DNA from 3 places in the Paenibacillus sp. 01T442 genome. Region 2 is predicted to be linked to each of the others. Evidence: a T-box and tRNA genes for the amino acid it is inferred to sense, from the RefSeq annotation. Region 2 holds a T-box; the other regions hold tRNA genes.

Region 1 (7,184 bases), on a different contig from region 2:
CTATCCCAAGCTTGAAGAAGGAGCCGAAGTGAAATGAATGTAGTAAAGAAAGAAATGATTGCCTTACTGGCTGTACTCGTATTTCTAGTTAGTACGATTACTGCACCAGCCGCGCATGCGGTATCAACAAGTTCGTCCTTTATTTTACTTTATATCGACAAGTCAGAAGCTTTCGTAAATCAAGAGCAAATCCATCTAGAATCCCCCTCTACCATCATTGATGGAAGCACCTTTGTTCCAGCCAAGTTCCTGGGTGATACATTAGGATTTCAAGTAGAATGGAATGATTTATCCCGTACCATTCAAATGGCGCCTCCAGGTTACAACATCGTGCTTGATCCCGATCATAAGACGGTGACAACGAATGGGGTGGATGTACCCTTTAAATCCGTAGCCGCTATCGTGAATGGCAAGTTGCTTGTGAAGCTGACATGGTTGGCTGATTACATGGGTGCAAAGTATACCTACAATAGCGAGCTAAGACGTGTAGAGATCGTGCATTTTAAAGCGCCAGAGGGCATCTACATCGATCAAGATAGTAATTCTCGCCCAGTTGCCAAATTCGCCACTGCGAAGCCTACCTACAGGCTTGGAGAGCCTGTTAAGTATTTGGATTTGAGTTATGATCCAGATGCAGAGGGTATCGTGTCTTTCGATTGGACAGGGAAACAAGAAGCATTCTTCAAAGCAGGCCAATATCCAGTAACTTTAACGGTTAAGGATGGCCATGGTCATGTGAGTAAGTTGTTCAAAAGCTTTGTTACTGTTGTAAATGAACCGTATTTGTCAGAAGTTGAATACCCGATATATATGAAACCAGTTGGCGGGTTCATCAAAACGAACTGGACGACGATTTGGTCCCATTTTAACGAGTTACCGATGCTTCCGAAAGACGTGAAAGAAGTACAAGGACGTACGCTGCTTGTTAGCGACAGTCCAGAAGAATTCACGTCAAGCGGTATTTTGTATCAAGACAATATTAATGGTAAAGCGCGCTTATACGCGGATCATATCAATGGCACGCAACAGAAGATGACATTTGCCATCTTTGCAACAAACAACACAGATAAGCCGATTACGATTAAAACAACAAATAAAGGCGAAGTATACCCTTCGGTTTATGCGAATTTGATCGGCAGCGAAGCTTCGGTTGATTTCCTTCTAAACAACGTTTATACAGATACAATGACAGTTCCGCCTCATGCAAGTTATGTCTATGCGAAGCTTCCTGATTTTTATCCAGGGCAAGGCGTGAATTTGTTCTATGATGTCGAAACAGACGGCGAGCTTCAAATGTCCTTTATCGCAACGGATAAGATGCTAACACCAACGATAGTGAAGGAGTTGCCTTTACTCTCCTTTAACGGTCATGTTCGCGGTACTTTCCCCGTTTCCGAGATTGAATGGAAAATTGATGCTACGAGCTTTACGAAAGCCTCCAGATTAACGATCGGTGACAATAAGACGGATCCATTCGTCAAAGGCTACGACGTGATGCGTAAGCAAGTTGTAGAGAATGGTGGTAATTACGGCGTCGTCTACAAAATTCATGCGGATAAGCCTCGCAAAATGGCTGTGATGATCATGGCTAGAGGCGGCGTCTTCAAAGGGCCGTTTAAAATCAACGGTGAAATCATTCCTGTACCGTATTCCGGTGTTATTACGGCCTTCGATGGCTTGGTAGTACTGGCACGTACGACTGGTACGGAAGATGCGTTAGATATTGAGTTTACGCCTCCCGCGGGCTCAGCGTTCCCGATTGATTTGATTTTCTACCCATTGGATGAGAAGAAATGATGAATTAAAAAAAACCAGCCGAACATCAAAGCTCATGTGAGCAATGAAGTTCAGGCTGGTTTTTTTCATGTATGAAATGATTAGACGCGCTCGATGACTTTATCGATGAGTCCGTATTCGGCTGCTTCTTTAGCACTCATGAAGTTATCACGGTCCGTATCCTTCTCGATGCGCTCGAACGTTTGTCCCGTGCGCTCTGCTAGGATCGTGTTCAGGTTGTCTCTCATTTTCAAAATACGCTTAGCGCGAATCTCGATATCAGAGGCTTGGCCTTCTGCGCCGCCAAGTGGTTGGTGAATCATGACTTCGCTGTTCGGAAGCGCATAACGCTTGCCTTTGGCACCAGCAGTGAGCAAGAATGCACCCATGGAAGCGGCCATACCTACACAGATCGTGGATACGTCTGGTTTGATGAACTGCATAGTGTCGAAGATCGCCATACCGGCTGTGATGGAGCCGCCTGGGCTGTTAATGTAAAGCGAGATATCTTTATCAGGATCTTGAGCGGCCAAGAAGAGCAACTGAGCAATGATGGAATTCGCCACAACATCGTTGACACCCGTGCCTAAGAATATAATGCGGTCTTTCAGCAAGCGAGAGTAGATGTCATATCCTCTTTCACCGCGCGCGTCCTGTTCGACGACCATAGGAATAAAACTCATGAGAATGACCTCCTTGGGGTTGGATTACCTACTATTGGGTACATACTATTTACAGTATCTACAAGTATGATAACGAAAAAACGTCTGAAGGTCAAGAAAGGTCAAACTAAACACAAAAAAAATCAGCTTCAGAGCTGATTTGGCGATTAAACCGTAACTCTTGTAGCTGATTTGTTGGACGCGCCCGAAAGGAATCGAACCTTTATCTCAGGCTTCGGAGGCCTACGTCATATCCATTGGACCACGGGCGCATAGTAGTAGAAAAAGTGAAGCAAGGGTTATTATAAGTCAGCTTTCCATAAAAAGCAAGATGGTAAGCCCTTACAGGCCTATTTGGAGAAAAATGTTTGAACAAATGTTGAATGTTGCGAAGGAAATGGTTATAATAAGAACTGTAAACGAGAAACGAAATACGGAATTGTGCAAGGAACTTTTTTTTCACCCGGGTGGGACATAAAATGTATACCTGGGACAAAAAACGTCCTACATTGGATCGGGAGCGTTGGAAGTCGTCCTATGAGAGAGATTCTAGACATTCAGAAACAGCTCATGCCTGATCTTATGGACATCATGAAGAAACGCTACTCGATTCTGCAACACATCTTGGTCTCCGGTGTTGTCGGACGAAGGACGTTAGCGTCCTCACTCGACATGACGGAGCGCGTACTGCGCGGTGAAGTCGATTTCCTGAAGGAGCTAGGGCTTCTGGAGTCGGACACAAGCGGCATGAAGATCAGCGAGTCTGGTCGTCAACTGCTGGAAGACATGCAGCCGATCATTAAGATGGCGTTTGGCTTAACAGATCTGGAAGATAGCATTGCCAAAGCTTTTCACATCTCCAATGTGATTATCGTACCTGGGGATTCCGACACTTCCGTATTTACGAAGAAAGAGCTTGGACGCGCTGGCGCGGCCGCCTTGCGTAAATATGTCGCCAAAGATGATATCATCGCGGTAACAGGTGGGTCGACCATGGCTCAGATCGCCAATAACCTAGCTATCTCGTCTTCGATGAAAGGTAGTTGGTTCGTTCCTGCACGTGGAGGACTTGGTGAAAGTGTGGATATGCAAGCGAACACGATTGCTTCCATCATGGCCAAGAAAACTGGTGGGAAATACAGGTTGCTGCATGTGCCAGATCATCTTGGGGAAGAAGCGTATCAATCGCTGATTCAAGATCCACAGATTCAGGAAGTTGTGAACGCGGTGCGCAGTTGTCGCATTGTTGTACATGGTATCGGAGATGCTATGGTCATGGCACGCAGACGTAAAGTAGATAATGATACTACGAGTAGTCTGAGAGCTGATGGTGCACTTGCTGAGGCGCTTGGTTATTATTTTGACCGCCAAGGAAATGTGGTTCATAAGATGCCGACAGTCGGACTTCGACTGGAAGATCTGCAGCGTGTTGAGGTTGTGATTGGTGTTGCTGGCGGGAAGAGCAAGGGGGAAGCGATCGCTTCTGTACTACGACATGGGCAAGAAGATGTGCTTGTTACAGATGAAGCAGCTGCCTTAGAAATCATGAAGCATGTATAGCTGAAAGTTGCCATCATAACGTAAGCCATTCATGGCTGCGTTTTGAAATATAATATTTATGTAATCTTAGGAGGAAATGACGATGACAACAAAAGTAGGTATTAACGGTTTCGGACGTATTGGTCGTAACGTATTCCGCGCAGCATTGAACAACCCAGATGTACAAATCGTAGCAGTTAACGATTTGACAGACGTTAAAACATTGGCTCACTTGCTTAAATATGACACTACTCACGGTAAACTAGACGCTACAGTTGAAGCTGGCGAAGGCGAATTGATCGTTAACGGTCGTTCCATCAAGGTTTTTGCTGAACGTAACCCTGGGGATCTGCCATGGGCATCTGTAGGCGCTGAAATCGTAATCGAATCCACTGGTATTTTCACAGCGAAAGAAAAAGCAGAACTTCACTTGAAAGGTGGAGCTAAGAAAGTTATCATTTCCGCTCCAGCTTCTGACGAAGATATCACAATCGTACTTGGTGTTAACGAAGACAAATACGATCCAGCTGCACACACAATCATCTCCAACGCTTCTTGTACAACAAACTGTCTAGCTCCTTTCGCGAAAGTTATCAACGATAGCTTCGGAATCGTAAAAGGTATGATGACAACTGTTCACTCGTATACAAATGACCAATCCGTTCTAGACGTTCCACATAAAGACCTTCGTCGTGCTCGTGCAGCAGCTGAGAACATCATTCCTTCCAGCACTGGCGCAGCAAAAGCAATCGGTCTAGTACTTCCTGAGCTTAAAGGCAAATTGAACGGTATGGCAATGCGTGTTCCTACACCTAACGTATCCGTAACTGATTTGGTTGTTGAGCTTAAAGTTAACGTAACTGTTGACGAAGTAAACGCAGCTTTGAAAGCAGCTTCCGAAGGCCCTCTTAAAGGCATTCTTAACTACACAGAAGATGCACTTGTATCCAGCGACTTCAATGGTGACCCAGCTTCTTCCACAATCGACGCTTTGTCTACAATGGTAGTTGGCGACAACATGTTGAAAGTTGTTTCCTGGTACGATAACGAGTGGGGTTACTCCAATCGCGTTGTTGACTTGGTAGCTTTCATCGCGAAAAAAGGTCTGTAATTTCATAATTCATCAACTGGAAAACCACATGAAGGGGAGAAGAGATTCTCCTCTTTATGTGCGATTTACACATGGAAAAAGATAGAACCGGTAGATAACCATACATGCCAGAGCTAATGCTTACGAAGTCAGTTTTCTGACGAAAACTTTTAGGAGGCCTTTACGATGAATAAGAAAAGTGTTCGCGATGTTGAAGTAGCTGGTAAAAGAGTATTTGTTCGCGTTGATTTCAACGTGCCTGTAGAAAACGGACAAATCACTGACGATACACGTATCAGAGAAACGCTTCCTACGATTAAATTCTTAGTTGAGCAAGGCGCTAAAGTAATTCTTGCTGCGCATTTTGGTCGTCCAAACGGTCAAGTGGTTGAGGAGCTTCGTTTAACACCAGTTGCTGCGAAATTGGCTGAGCTTCTGGGTCAAAACGTGATCAAAGCGGATCAATCCGTTGGTGAAATCGTGAAAGCACAAGTTGATGCGCTTGAAAATGGCGACGTTCTTTTGCTTGAAAACGTTCGTTTCAACGAAGGTGAAGAGAAGAATGATCCTGAATTGGCAAAAGCTTTTGCTAATCTAGCTGATCTATTCGTGAATGATGCTTTCGGTGCTGCTCACCGTGCACATGCTTCGACTTCAGGCATTGCTTCTTATATCCCAGCTGTTTCCGGTCTTTTGATGGAGAAAGAGCTTGATGTTCTTGGTAAAGCATTGAACAACCCAGAGCGTCCTTTCACAGCGATCGTTGGCGGATCCAAAGTAAAAGACAAAATTGCAGTCATTGAGAACCTTCTGAACATTGCAGACAACGTCTTGATTGGCGGCGGTCTTTCCTATACATTCTTGAAAGCACAAGGCTACGAAATCGGTAAATCACTTCTGGACAATTCGAAGCTTGATTTAGCGCTTAGCTTTATTGCGAAAGCCAAAGAAAAAGGCGTTAACTTCTTACTTCCAGTGGATATCGTTGTTGCTGATAAATTCGGCGCAGATGCGAACACGCAAATCGTTGGCATTGACAGCATTCCTGCAGATTGGGAAGGCATTGACATCGGACCGAAAACACGTGAAATGTATGCAGACGTTATCGCAAAATCCAAACTTGTTGTTTGGAACGGACCGATGGGCGTATTCGAAATTGAGCCTTTCTCCCACGGTACACGTGCAGTAGCACAAGCATGTGCAGACACTGAAGGTTACACAGTTATCGGTGGTGGCGATTCCGCTGCTGCAACTGAGAAATTCCACTTGGCTGAGCAAATGAACCACATGTCCACAGGCGGCGGCGCTTCATTGGAGTTCATGGAAGGTAAAGCATTGCCAGGCGTAGTAGCACTTAACGACAAATAATATCAATTTTTATTATAACAAAAGCGTATGCATACGACGTCAGTTATTCTGACGAATAACTTTAAGGAGCCAAACCATGAGCAGAACACCGATTATCGCGGGTAACTGGAAAATGTTCAAAACCGTTTCCGAAGCAATCAGCTTCGTGAACGAAGTAAAAGGCAGCACAGTAGAAGGCGTGGAGAGCGTTATTTGCTCCCCTTTCACAAACCTTCCTGCGCTTGTTGAAGCTACAAAAGGTACTAACGTTCATGTTGGCGCACAAAACCTTCACTTTGAAGATAACGGTGCATTCACTGGTGAAATCAGCGGCGTAATGCTGAAAGACCTTGGCGTTGAGTATGTCATCATCGGTCACTCCGAGCGTAGAGCTTACTTCGCTGAGTCCGACGAAATCGTGAACAAGAAAGTCGTTGCGGCTTTCAAACACGGCTTGAAACCAATTCTTTGTGTAGGCGAGAAGTTGGAAGAGCGTGAAGCGGGTCAAACCAAAGACGTTTGTAAAGTACAAACAGAAGCAGCTTTCGCTGGTCTGAGTGCAGAGCAAGCAGCACAAGTTGTTATCGCTTATGAGCCAATTTGGGCGATCGGTACAGGTAAATCTTCAACAGCTGAAGATGCACAAGACGTGATCGGTTACATCCGTACTTTGGTTAGCGGTCTTTATGGCCCAGCAGTTGCAGATGCAGTTCGCATCCAATATGGCGGCAGCGTGAAGCCGAACAACATCGCTGAGTATATGGCACAGC
Region 2 (4,761 bases):
GGATATCCGTAGAAAAGATTGTCCGCCCAACCGATAGCCCAAGTGAGGAACCAGGTGTAATCAAAATTCGTTTGAACGGCAGTCTCTGAAGGGAGCAAACCAACTTCGGACAAGCCATAACGCTTACTGCCTAGGACAGAAGCCAGCTCACTGTTCGCATTTGTAAACTTCGCATCCCCACGGGCTTGCGTATATACATCAGCTCCACCGAGATCTACATACGAAGAACCTGGGTAATAATTGCTGTTAACGGCATTATTGTCATCCCTACCCGGAGCCCACACCCAAATCAGGTTGTTCAAGCCGTGATAATTAGTGTAGCGGTCGTACATGTTTTGCCATAACTTTTTGTAACTTGCTGCAGACTTACCACCCKACCAGAAGCCGATGTTCATCTCGTGATAAGGTCGCCAGAGAACGACTACACCTTGATCCCGAAGGGATTTCAAATAGCCCGCTATCGTATCGATATGCGCTAACCATTTGTTATACAAGGTGGTACCAGGGGTTGTGAGCAAGTCGAAATTCGCCTGTGACATGGAGCTGATCACACTGTTCCATCCGCCATCATCTACTGTGGCATCCAAAGGGTTCGTCTCATGCCAAGAAAGTGTAACAAGTCCGCCTTTTTTCCAGTAGTCCGTAGCATGATCGACAATGAAGGAGCGCCATTTACTGAGATCGGAAGCGTTCGTCACATTGTATAAAAGATCGTATCCAATCATCGCAGGGTACTTGCCCGTTAAATTATAGAGGTGATCGGTCTCCAAATAGCCATAATTTTGCCCTCGTACGTATTGTCCTGAGATGATTTGATTATTCGTTTGGACAGTATCGAAATAATTCAATACGTCTTGCACAGCTTGCGTTGCATTAGGATTAACAGGGGTTGCAGCATGAGCAGTTGGTGCACCTATCGATGGTAAACCGGAAACGAGCAGAGCCACAATAAGTGTTGTGGCAAGTAATTTGGACAACCATGTGTTCAACATTCGTTAATTTCCTCCTAGAATGGATTGGTGTTAGTGAACTGTTCGACTCATTCGTTGCATTGCCAGTATAGAAAACGTTTACATTTATTTAGATATTATCTTCCCTCCTCTGGTACAGTATGGTTACAATTGTAAATGCTTTAAAAGGGGAAGAAGTCTAATTTTTTTGGAAACAAGTTATGGATCTTCGGATCTTCGTACACGCCTGCAACCTTCAAGCTGAGTATAAGTCAACGAATATGGGCTTGACATTCCCTTGGATCCCTTGTAAGATATTGAAAAATTCATATCGAAATATTAATGAATGGGACAGTAATTCCTAACAGACAGTCGCAGCGAGCCGGGTCAGTGTAAGCCGGTACGGATGTTAAGAATGAAACGGACCCAGGAAATGGTTTGCCGAAAATMGGAGTAGGTAAATCCGGTCTGTCGACCGTTACGAAACAGAGGGGTTAAACCAGAGGTTTAACACTTAGAGTGGTACCGCGGGAATGTTCAGCTCTCGTCTCTTTTATAGAGACGGGGGCTTTTTATATTTTCTAGAAAAGATAGGAGAGAATTACTATGTTAAATTATAAGCTCTATTTTGCAGGGGAAATTACATCGTTACTCACTGGTTTCGAGGCCCAAGACATTATGGCATGGATGGAATACCCAGCGAATCCGGATCAAGGGGATCTATCTTTACCATGTTTCCGACTAAGCAAAACCCTTAGTAAATCACCACAAGTCATTGCTGAGGAGTTAAAAGCAACCCTAGAAGATGAGTACATCGACGAGATGAATGCCGTATCCGGTTATCTAAACATTTTTCTCAAGAAGTCTACATTTGCAGAATCTCTTATTCGTCATATAAGTCAAGCTGGCGAACAGTATGGCTCACAGACTTTGGGACAAGGAAAGACGGTTGTGATCGACTATTCCTCGCCGAATATCGCGAAGCCCTTTCATGTTGGTCACTTGAGATCCACGGTGATCGGCAATGCGTTATATCAGATTCACGCCTTTCTAGGATACAACTGTGTGGGGATTAACCATTTAGGCGATTGGGGGACACAGTTCGGGAAGCTGATCGTTGCCTACCATTTGTGGGGCAGTAAGGAGGCTGTAAACGAGAGAGCTATCGATGAGCTTCTCGATCTGTATGTGAAATTTCATGAGGAGGCTGATCACGACCKAACGTTAGAAGATCAGGCTAGATCTTGGTTTACGAAAATGGAGCACGGTGATCAAGAAGCACTAGCTTTGTGGCAGTGGTTTGTGAAGATCAGCCTCAATGAATTTCAGAAGATTTATAAGCTGTTAGGTGTTCAATTCGACACATATCAGGGGGAAAGCTTCTACAATGACAAGATGGAGCCCGTCATTCAGGAGCTGAAGGAGAAGCAGCTTGTGGAAGAAGATGAGGGTGCTTTATTAGTTAGGTTAGATGCCTATGGCATGGCACCAGCATTAATGCTGAAGAAAGATGGCAGCTCCCTGTATCATACGCGTGACCTAACGGCGGCTATATATAGAGCGGATAAATACGAATTTGAGAAATTGATCTATGTGACGGATTATGCTCAAAATCTTCATTTTCAGCAGTTGTTTAAGGTTGTTGAATTAATGGGTTATACGTGGTCCTCCAAACTTGAGCATGTCGCATTTGGCCGTGTGAGCATTGAAGGGGGAAGCTTGTCGACACGCAAAGGCAACGTGATAAGACTGGAAAACTTGCTGGAGCAATCTATTCAGAAAATAAGAGATGTCATCGAATCAAGAAACCCAAGCTTGGCGAATAAAGCTACAGTTGCTGAGCAGGTAGGAATTGGAGCAGTGATATTTAACGATTTGAGTGCGAATCGAATCAAAGATATTGATTTTTCGTGGGAGGAAGCTCTTAACTTCGATGGTGAAACGGGGCCTTACGTACAGTACACCTATGCAAGAACTTGCAGTGTGTTGAAGAAAGCGCAATTGGCTGACGGACATTCGATGGATATGGCGGAAATAGACGGAGCTAATTTGCAAAATAATGAGGCCATGGCGGTTGTGAAAATGCTCTATTTGTTTACGGAAAGAGTAGAGCAGGCCATGGTAAAGCTGGAGCCTTCGATCATATCGCGTTATCTCATTGATCTCGCGCAAGCATTTAATCGCTTTTACCACGCCTGTTATATCCTAGTAGAGGATGCACAGGTACGTGAAGCACGACTAGCTCTGGTCCAATGCGTTCAAATTACGTTGCGTAATGGCTTGAAATTGATCGGTTTACAAGCTCCTCATGAAATTTAATGGAGTTAATCATTAATGCAGTTAAATAAAATTCGACAAAGTAAATTGGTAAAAATCCTCATTCATGAGAGATTTTCTTAGGGGGAATACTACTGGATAATACAGGTGTGACCCTTAAGGAGCTGGTTTGTCGTGTTAAAGCGAGCTGCTGCGATTGTTTCGACATTCTTATTGGCAAGKGGATGCTTAGGAAATACGGCTACGCCCAAAGATCCAAGCATGGAAGCGAAGCAAGTTGCCCCTTTTGTCCAGATATCTTCTCCACCGATACAGCCCTATCATTCGACTTCAAAGAAACAAGCAGAACCAGAAACCAAAGTCTCTCAGGTGACGCTTGCTGCAATCGGGGATATCCTCATCCATGATAAAATTTATATAGACGCTAAGCAGAAGGATGGAAATTATAATTTTAATCACATTTTCGCGGGGGTATCGAACATATTACAAGCACCTGATATCCTTGTTGCTAATCAAGAAACGATGATTGGTGGCAAGGAGCTGAGTCTATCCACTTACCCTGCATTTAACAGCCCTCACGAAATTGGTGATGCTCTGAAAGTAGCAGGAGTGGACGTTGTTACGGTTGCCAATAATCATGCGCTAGACCGAGGCGAGAAGGTCATTCAAAGCGCACTCACCTATTGGGATACCCTTGGGATTCCCTACACGGGTGCATTTAAATCCCAGAACGATCGGGACATTATTCGAACGGTCACGCGAAATGAGATCACGTTCTCCTTCTTAAGTTACACCTACGGAACGAATGGGATATCAACACCGAAGGGAAAGCCGTTCTTGGTCAATCGAATCGATGATTCGCAAATTCGTACGGATGTGGAACAAGCCAAACAATTGTCGGATGTCATTGTGGTTGCACTCCATTGGGGGAACGAATATCAACGATTTCCGGATGCCAGTCAAACTAGTCTTGCTCAAAAGCTAGCGAACATGGGGGTTCATATCATCATTGGGAATCATCCGCATGTTTTACAACCGCCTGCTTGGGTAGAAGGGAAGCACGGGCATCGAGCCTTTGTTGTTTATTCGCTGGGCAACTTTCTATCCGCTCAAATCAACTTGTATAAGCAAATAGGTGGCATGGCAACCATTGACGTGTTGAAAACCACCAAAGAGAATACCACTAAGATTGAGCTCATAAAGCCCAGCTTTCATCCAACCTACGCGTATAGTCAGCAAGGGCGCCATTTTCAAATTATTTCAATGGATAGGTTAACCAATGATCAACTCATTCATGCTAAAACTCACTATGAAATGATAATAAAACATATGCGAACGAATATACCCGAACTGGATATTAAGTCGTCAATGTGAGAAATCAAAAACACCGCTCCTTAAAAGGGCGGTGTTTTGTTTTGCAATCCATCACGATGAGGATTCATCCTGCGGTGTCGCTTTAGCGAGGTTCAACTTCAAAGCAGTTTTCTTGGCTACTAATTCTTTCGCTAAATCTTTTTGTAGTCGATCATTAGTC
Region 3 (9,056 bases), on a different contig from region 2:
TTGTAATTGCGCCTGGACCCAGCCAGCTCTTCTTCCCTCTTACAGGTTCCATTGGAAGGTGTAGAATGACCTCTAGTCCTCTGTCATGAGCTAACTGTGCATCTTGCTTCGTTGAGGGCAAGAAGGGCATTACAGCCACAGTAAATGGGATGGGCAGCTTCAGCATTTCCGCTGTCCCTTCCATGTTATTGCCAAAGTCGTCAATAACGATGGCTACTTTCTTCGTAATCGCTCCGGTTGGCTGTTGCGGTATTAAATTGGGCTCTGCCTGTGTGAAACCTGGATTCGCAATTATTACAGCACCTGTGATTAGAGTAAGCGCTACCTGTCGACATATTGCAAACGTTGGAAATGTCTTCATCCTCTTCTCCTCCTTAAAGTTTCCATCAGAAAAACTGGCTTCATAAGCATTAGCTATTGTTTCAGAAAGTCTTCGTACTATTGAGCATGCTTTCCAGTTTTACTCATTATGCTTCACTTCCTTGGCAAATATGCGCTTAGACGTGGGCGTACAAAAAAACCGTTAAAGACTCATCGTTGAGTTCTTTAACGGTTGTTATTTCGTTCTAATATCTACTTAGTGCTGCTTGCGCCCAGGAATGACCCCAGTCTGTTCGTAGGAAGCCACAATAATATCAATTTCTTTTTTCAACTCAGTAAGTAGTTCAGCCTCAGGCACTTTACGAATCATCTCTCCATAACGGAAAAGCATGCCTTCTCCGCGAGCCCCTGCGATACCAATATCCGCTTCTCTCGCTTCACCAGGCCCGTTCACGGCACAACCCAATACAGAAACCTTAATCGGCACTTTGATCTTAGCAATATAATCTTCAACTTCATTAGCGATAGAGAATAAGTCAATATCCAGACGACCACAAGTCGGACAAGAAACCAACGTTGCGGCGTTCGTAATTAAACCAAATGTCTTAAGCAGTTCTCTGGCAACTTTAATTTCTTCAACAGGGTCCGCACTTAAAGAAATACGAAGTGTGTTACCGATCCCCATATTAAGCAAAGTTCCAATCCCCGCGGCGCTTTTCACAGCACCTGTAAAGAGAGTCCCTGCCTCTGTAATACCAAGATGGAGCGGATAATTAAACGCCTTCGCAGCCTGAGAATACGCCGCAATGGCCATAGGAACATCAGAAGCCTTCAAGGATACGATGATATCATGGAAATCGAGTTCTTCCAAAATGTTGATATGGAACAAGGCGCTTTCTACCATCGCTTCAGGCGTTGGATAGCCGTACTTTTCAAGAAGATGATTCTCAAGGGAGCCCGCATTAACACCGATACGAATCGGGATGCCACGCTCTTTACATGCCTTCACAACCGCCTCAACCTTCTCACGGCGACCGATATTACCTGGATTAATGCGAACTTTGTCTATCCCGTTCTCAATCGCTGCAAGAGCCAAACGATGATCGAAGTGAATATCAGAGACCAACGGAATATGAATTTGTTTCTTAATTTCCTTGATAGCTTCAGCAGCTTCCTTATTGTTGACCGTCACACGCACAAGTTGACAACCTGCTTCTTCTAAGCGAAGAATTTCTTCAACTGTCGCTTTGACATCAGCGGTTTTGGTAGTACACATGCTTTGCATGATTACTTCGTTACTGCCACCGATCGTTAAATCACCTACCCGAACGGCTCTGGTATCTCTTCTATGGAACATTTTGGTTTCTCTCCCCATGACACCAAACATCCTCCGTTCCAATTCCCTGAAATGGAAATCGGATTGGAGGCTGTGTGTTCGTTTATGAAATTATAGGTTAAGCACTTTCTTCCTTCTTCTTACCAGAGGGCTGTGCGCCTTCTTTGGTTGTCAAAACAGGCGTAATCTTGTTTTGCACCGTTTCTTTAGAAACGACACAAGAAGATACATCCGTTCTTGAAGGAACTTCAAACATCACATCAAGCATAATACTTTCAATGATGGCTCTTAGACCACGAGCACCGGTGTTCCGTTTAATCGCCTCTTTGGCGATCGCATCAAGTGCTTCTGCATCAAATTCGAGCGAAACGTTATCCATCTCGAGCATCTTCTGGTATTGCTTCACAAGCGCGTTCTTAGGCTCGGAAAGAATACGTACAAGCGCTGCTTCATCAAGCGGCTCTAGCGTTGAAATAACCGGTAAACGGCCTACGAACTCCGGAATTAACCCGAATCTCAATAGATCCTCAGGAAGGACCATGGATAGGTATTCACCTGGTTTCAAGTCAACTTTCATGCCATCGGTGCTAAAGCCAATGACTTTTTTCCCGATTCTGCGTTTGATAATTTGCTCTAAACCATCAAAAGCTCCACCACAAATAAAGAGAATATTCGTCGTGTCGATTTGAATGAATTCTTGATGCGGATGCTTACGTCCACCTTGTGGAGGTACCGAAGCTACTGTGCCTTCAAGAATTTTGAGAAGAGCTTGTTGTACACCCTCTCCGGAAACATCACGTGTAATGGATGGGTTCTCGGATTTACGTGCAACTTTATCAATCTCATCGATATAGATTATGCCGCGCTCTGCTTTTTCAACATCGTAATCAGCCGCTTGGATCAGTTTAAGCAAGATGTTCTCGACATCTTCCCCTACATAACCAGCTTCTGTCAAAGAAGTTGCATCAGCAATTGCAAATGGCACATTCAAAATTTTCGCAAGTGTTTGCGCAAGAAGTGTTTTACCACTACCTGTTGGCCCTAGAAGGACGATATTACTTTTTTGAAGCTCAACATCTTCAAGCTTGTTCTGGGAGTTGATCCGTTTGTAATGGTTATACACGGCAACAGCCAAGGATTTCTTCGCTTGTTCTTGACCAATAACGTATTGATCCAAGATATTACGGATTTCCTTTGGTTTCGGAACATCTTTCAGATCCAGCTCTTCTTCATGCCCTAATTCTTCTTCCACAATCTCCGTACAAAGCTCTATACATTCATCACAAATGTAAACTCCCGGTCCGGCAACAAGTTTACGAACTTGGTCCTGGGATTTTCCACAAAAGGAACATTTGAGTTGGCCTTTTTCATCGTTAAATTTAAACATGGGATCACTCCTTTATTTCAAGTCGTTTCGAGTGATAACCTCGTCGATTAACCCGTATGCCTTCGCTTCTTCAGCGCTCATAAAGTTATCTCGGTCGGTGTCTCTTTCGATCTTTTCAAGCGGCTGTCCCGTTCGGTCCACGTAAATCTGGTTGAGTTTATTCTTGGTCTTGATAATCCAATCCGCGTGGATTTTGATATCGGTTGCTTGACCTCTAACACCGCCGAGCGGTTGGTGAATCATTACTTCTGCATTCGGCAGCGCGTATCGCTTACCTTTGGCTCCTGCTGTCAAAAGCAAAGAACCCATACTTGCGGCCATACCTACACAAATCGTAGATACATCCGGTTTAATAAACTGCATGGTATCGAAGATACCCATTCCTGCCGTAACAGACCCACCAGGTGAGTTGATATATAAGTGAATATCTTTTTCAGGGTCCTGGGCGGATAAAAAGAGCAGCTGGGCAATGACCAAATTAGCCACATCGTCATCAATAGCGGTCCCGATGAAGATTATGCGGTCCTTAAGTAAACGCGAGTAGATATCGTAGGAACGTTCCCCACGAGCCTCTTGTTCTACAACCATAGGAATAAGACTCATTGTACCAACTCCTTTTGCGGCAAGCGCCATGTTCTCTCACTTGAGATTCAATTACAGTTTAACACGATTGAACAACAATGTCATTTTTCTGAATTCACCTATGTAAGCGGTAATACGTATGTACTAAGGCGTTTAGACGTAAATTAGGGTAAAAGAAAGGCACGTTGCTTGCGTACGTGCCTTTACTTACCTTATTTACACGGCTGCGGAAACATGCTTGCTATTTTGAAGCAAGAAATCAACCGTTTTTCTGATAACTAGATCGTTGCTAAGACCTTCAAGAGATCCGTTGGAAGCAAACAGCTCACGAAGTTCAGCTGTTGATTTTTGGTAAGACGGTGCATATTTCTCAAGTTCCGCGTCAACTTCTTCGTCGGAAACTGTGATGTTTTCTGCAGCTGCGATAGCTTCAAGAACAAGGTTGTTACGAACACGCTTCTCAGCATCTTCTTTCATTTGTTCTTTCAATGCGCTCTCGTTTTGACCGGAGAACTGGTAGTAGATCTCAAGCGTCATGCCTTGGGAGCGAAGACGTCTTTCGAATTCTTTCACCATGATATCAAGCTCAGCTTCAACCATCGAACCTGGAATTTCAACCTCTGCGTTAGCAGCAGCTTTCTCAACAACTGCAGTTTCAAGTGCAGCTTCGGAATCTTTCTCTTTGCGCTCTTGCATACGTTTTTGAAGCTCTTCTTTGTACTCAACAAGTGTATCGAACTCACTTACGTCTTTAGCGAACTCATCATCAAGCTCAGGCAGGTTTTTGCGTTTGATATCGTGAAGTTTCACTTTAAACACAGCTGCTTTGCCTTTCAGATCTTCGGAATGGTAGTTTTCAGGGAAGCTAACGTTAACTTCCTTCTCTTCGTCCTTACCAAGACCAACAAGTTGCTCTTCGAATCCTGGGATGAATGAGTTGGATCCAAGCTCAAGGGAATACTTCTCCGCTTTACCGCCTTCGAAAGCTACTTCATCAACGAATCCTTCGAAATCAATGATCACGACATCGCCGTTAGCAGCTTGTCCTTCTTCAAGAACAACCAATTCAGCATGACGTTGTTGCAAACGTGCAAGCTCTTCATTCAATTCTTCTTCAGACACAGAAGCGTTAACCGCTTCTACTTCGATACCTTTGTAGTCGCCAAGCGCTACTTCAGGCTTAACTGTTACTTTAGCCTTGAATTTCAAGACTTGACCTTTACCAAATTGCTCAACATCTACTTCTGGACGATCGACAGGCTCGATTTTAACCTCTTCAATCGCTTCAACGTAAACTTCTGGTAAAATGATATCTAGTGCATCTTGATACAAGCTTTCAACACCGAATTTAGCTTCAAAGATTGAACGTGGCACTTTCCCTTTACGGAATCCTGGAACATTCACTTTCGCTGATACCTTTTTAAATGCTTTATCCAAAGCATCTGCTACACGTTCTGCCCCAACTTCAACTTCAAGAACGCCAACGTTCTTCTCTATTTTTTCCCAACTTGCTTTCATTTTATGCCTTCCCCTCCAAAAATGTACCATGACATATATTTTTCACGTTAAGCTCATTATAACCATTCTTTTATACCATATAACATTTTCATTTCAAGCGAGCTTTGTTCTTAGCCAGGATCTGGGCTAAATTGCTTTACAAAAGCGGTCAGGACATTGTGCGCGCGCTTCCACTGCAGCGTCATCGCGTCCACGATTCCATAAGTCTCTAATAGCTCATCTCGATCAACCGTACCAAACAATTTGTCTTGCAAAATCGCATGCAGCGCTGAGGCCCACACATCTACCGCGCTTTCTTCTGCCCTAAGCAGCTCCGTGTAAATAGAGGTGCCATACGCATAGGCAAGAAACTCCTGCCAAGTCTGAGTCGCAAAGTAAACAAAGTCAGGTTGGCTTATTTCACTAATGTCCCCGACTCTGCGAATCATATCACGAATCCGCAATGGAAAATCCTCCGCTGTAAGCGGCGTCTCATCGATTTCCACGAGAACTGTTCGGCCATTCTTAGGAAACTCAATTAAGCCGTGCTCTCCCATTTGCTTAAGCGTCTGTAACGCTTTGAATTGAAGATGAGGATGTCTAGGCCTTTCGCAAAGCCATGTCTTCACAAATTCGCTCACCTCAGGCTGCTCGATAAAAGCAAGCTGCTCCAATGCGCTTACTTGCCCCTCAAGCGAACCTTCTTGCAGCATGTTTTGAAGCTTCAACACAAAAGCACCATCATCTGAAGCTGATTTATCATGGATATACTGGCGCAATAAGGCGGATTCTTCCTCCGAATCCTCTTCTTCTGTCACGGATGATGAGAACATCGTTTCCGGAAACATGGTGAGCAGCCAGTGCCGCAGGGCTTCCCATTGATCAGACTTATTCGCATCGACATTAGGAAATTGGAGTAAGAAAGTAAGTATCTCCAGTGCTTCTTTGTACTGCTCGGAGCGCAATAGCTTCATTAGCTCGTCTTCATAGAACTGCTCTGTCTTCGGAAAAAGGATGACATTATTAGGCGTAGGATCTGTTATAGGGATCACCTCTGTTCGTGTGTCTCGCTTGTGCCAGTTTACTCCATCATTCAAATGAATGCAAAAATATTTAAAAATGAAGTTGACTCGCATTATACGTTATGATATATTAACTCTTGCTTCGCCAAACGGATCTCGTCCAGGCGGTAAGAAGTGTCATAGGTCTCAGTAGCTCAGCTGGATAGAGCACACGCCTTCTAAGCGTGCGGTCGGGGGTTCGAATCCCTCCTGGGACGTAATAGCAAGTAGAAAGACCGCGAGAAATCGCGGTCTTTTTTGCGTGCTGGTTGATGCAGTGCTGTTCCAGACAAGCCGAAGTTAATTAATTCCTTCATAATATTAAAAAGCACCCCCGCTGCAATTGCAAGCAAGGGTGCTGCTATGACCGATAGATTCTTTCGCCTACACGGATGGCCTATTTGGCTGATGATGTCCCGGCTCCGTTGAATCGAGATTCGACTGAATACGGGATGATTGCTTCGAGTGATCGATCGCACTTTGTGTTTTCTGCATCATACTTTTCTTTTTACCCATGGTAAGCAACTCCTTCTATTTATAGAATGAACGCCACCTTAGTATGGAGGGTTTCCGTACAGACTATGCTGGTTATCGTTTCCTTCCCTCTAGCATCAAGCTGGGGAATAACAAAGAGCCTGTAGGGATGCCCCTACAGGCTCTTGCTCATGCCATAAGACGTTAGTGCATGTTGTGAGGCAAATTTTTGCCTGTATGACCGTCACCTTGTGTCCTTTTATTCTTCTCGGCTTTCCTCTGCTTCTCATGCAGCTTGCTAATGAAATGACTATCCATGAGCACTCGCCTCCTGAATAAAGAATGGCATTACCCTAAATAGAATGTCACGAAAGGTCCGTATTTAATCGCATTGCCAAATTTATTATTGCGCCTCTGAATTCAACATCGGTTAGTGCCTTTTCGTATAAAGATTCAAAAGTTGCTCGATTTTGGATAAATTCAGGCTCCGATTTAATGGCTGTTTGCGTCCAGTTAATCAATACGTTCTCAGCTTGTATGAGTTCGTTGTAGGCGCGATGCAAGCCAACCTTTTCAATAATTTCTTCCATTTCAGCTTGACCCAATTCTACGCCATCTTGTTTTGCATTTTCAATTCGAATGTCCGCTTGCGCGCTAATTTGTAAAAAGTGCTCTTTCGATGCTAAATAATCAACTTGAGCTCTTGAATATTTAATTCCCATTGTCATCACCTTCGTTTATATAATGGCAGTACTTGGATTGATTGTAACAGTCTCTTTAACAAAACACAAAAAGCACGGACTGCTCTTACTTTTGTCATGTTCTGGACAGACATTTAATACCTTCCATTCGCATACCCTTTATCATTATGCTCTCCTCAAAAGAAAGGAAGGAACGTCTATGTGCGGAATAACGGGTTGGATAGATTGGCGGAAAGACTTGACCGGGTACCCGTCCATTCTAGAAAATATGACGGAAACGCTCCAACTGCGCGGACCTGATGCCTCAGGTACCTGGATTTCACAGCATTGTGCCCTCGGACATCGACGTCTAAGTGTTATGGATCCTGAGAATGGCGCCCAGCCCATGGTCCGTAAACAAGGCGACTATACGTATACCATCGTATATAATGGCGAACTCTATAATGCCCCAGAGTTAAAAAAAGAGCTCGAGCTCCGCGGCCATCAATTTCGAACAACGTGTGATACCGAAGTGCTGCTAGTCGCTTTTATAGAGTGGGGAAAAGCATGTATAGACCGCCTGAACGGCATCTTTGCTTTCGCGGCTTGGAATGACCAAGAGCAGTCACTGACCCTAGTTCGTGACAGACTCGGCGTTAAGCCTCTTTTTTATTCCCATCAGGATAGTGTATTATTATTCGGCTCTGAACCAAAAGCCATTCTAGCTCACCCTGATTTCAAAGCAGAGGTTGGTGCCGAAGGCTTTGCAGAAATATTCGCTGTCGGACCGGCTAGAACGCCTGGACATGGGATTTATCGCAACATGTCTGAGCTGAAGCCAGGTCAATTTGCTATTTTTGATCGGAATGGCTTATCCATTCGAACGTATTGGAAGCTCGAAAGCCATCAACATCCTGATGATATCGCCGGCACAGCCGCGCAGGTACAGCAATTGCTTAATGATACGGCAGAGCGCCAATTAGTTTCAGACGTCCCTATCTGTACGCTCCTCTCAGGCGGACTTGATTCTAGCGCCCTCACTGCGCTCGCTTCGACGCATTACAAGAATAGCGGGCAAGGACCGCTTCATACCTTCTCCGTGGACTACAAGGATAACGATAAGCATTTCAAAGCGAACCTGTTCCAACCGAACTCAGACGCACCTTGGATTAAAAGGATGACTGAGCATTTAGGAACCGAGCATCATTACATTGAATTTGATACGCCAGAGCTTGTGGAATCTCTGAAGACAGCCGTGATCGCCCGCGATACACCGGGCATGGCCGATGTCGACGGGTCTCTCTATTTATTTTGCCGAGAAATCAAAAAGGAAGCAACGGTCGCGATATCTGGAGAAGCGGCTGACGAAATATTCGGTGGATACCCTTGGTTCCACAATACAGATGCACTAGAAGCGAACACGTTTCCGTGGTCACTTAAGTTAGCCAATCGGGTCGACCTGCTCGCCCCAGACTTCGTCGATTGGATTAAACCTGTTGAATACGTCAGTAATCGATACCAGCAAGCCTTAAGCGAGGTACCTCGCTTAGCTGGGGAAACGAAGCAGCAGAATCGGATGCGAGAAATGTCCTATTTGAATATTACACGTTTCATGCCTACGTTGCTTGATCGCAAGGACCGCATGAGTATGGCCGTTGGCCTCGAGGTACGCGTCCCCTTCTGTGATCACCGTCTGGTTGAGTACGTATGGAACATTC

The links. The T-box of region 2 lies ahead of argS (arginine--tRNA ligase). A T-box ahead of a tRNA ligase gene usually reads a tRNA of that ligase, here a tRNA-Arg.
Region 1: it has a tRNA-Arg gene. The T-box ahead of argS (arginine--tRNA ligase) is inferred to sense a tRNA for this amino acid. The anticodon was not compared.
Region 3: it has a tRNA-Arg gene. The T-box ahead of argS (arginine--tRNA ligase) is inferred to sense a tRNA for this amino acid. The anticodon was not compared.

The regions. Positions count from the first base shown of each region.
Region 1 covers NZ_JBFTPF010000019.1:26,683-33,866, forward strand. Annotated here, with positions in the region: gene AC1DLM_RS17015 (stalk domain-containing protein) at 34-1,797, shown strand; gene clpP (ATP-dependent Clp endopeptidase proteolytic subunit ClpP) at 1,878-2,459, opposite strand; tRNA gene AC1DLM_RS17025 (tRNA-Arg) at 2,639-2,710, opposite strand; gene AC1DLM_RS17030 (sugar-binding transcriptional regulator) at 2,976-3,998, shown strand; gene gap (type I glyceraldehyde-3-phosphate dehydrogenase) at 4,081-5,088, shown strand; gene AC1DLM_RS17040 (phosphoglycerate kinase) at 5,254-6,435, shown strand; gene tpiA (triose-phosphate isomerase) at 6,512-7,184, shown strand, end outside.
Region 2 covers NZ_JBFTPF010000140.1:215-4,975, reverse strand. Annotated here, with positions in the region: gene AC1DLM_RS34190 (glycosyl hydrolase) at 1-992, opposite strand, end outside; T-box leader at 1,284-1,505, shown strand; gene argS (arginine--tRNA ligase) at 1,557-3,269, shown strand; gene AC1DLM_RS34180 (CapA family protein) at 3,402-4,601, shown strand; partial or broken gene AC1DLM_RS34175 (hypothetical protein) at 4,653-4,761, opposite strand, start outside.
Region 3 covers NZ_JBFTPF010000020.1:6,553-15,608, reverse strand. Annotated here, with positions in the region: gene AC1DLM_RS17395 (divergent polysaccharide deacetylase family protein) at 1-361, opposite strand, end outside; gene ispG (flavodoxin-dependent (E)-4-hydroxy-3-methylbut-2-enyl-diphosphate synthase) at 578-1,678, opposite strand; gene clpX (ATP-dependent protease ATP-binding subunit ClpX) at 1,776-3,044, opposite strand; gene clpP (ATP-dependent Clp endopeptidase proteolytic subunit ClpP) at 3,057-3,647, opposite strand; gene tig (trigger factor) at 3,843-5,144, opposite strand; gene AC1DLM_RS17370 (hypothetical protein) at 5,255-6,175, opposite strand; tRNA gene AC1DLM_RS17365 (tRNA-Arg) at 6,329-6,402, shown strand; gene AC1DLM_RS17360 (hypothetical protein) at 6,569-6,700, opposite strand; gene AC1DLM_RS17355 (DUF4023 family protein) at 6,863-6,976, opposite strand; gene AC1DLM_RS17350 (hypothetical protein) at 7,024-7,380, opposite strand; gene asnB (asparagine synthase (glutamine-hydrolyzing)) at 7,559-9,056, shown strand, end outside.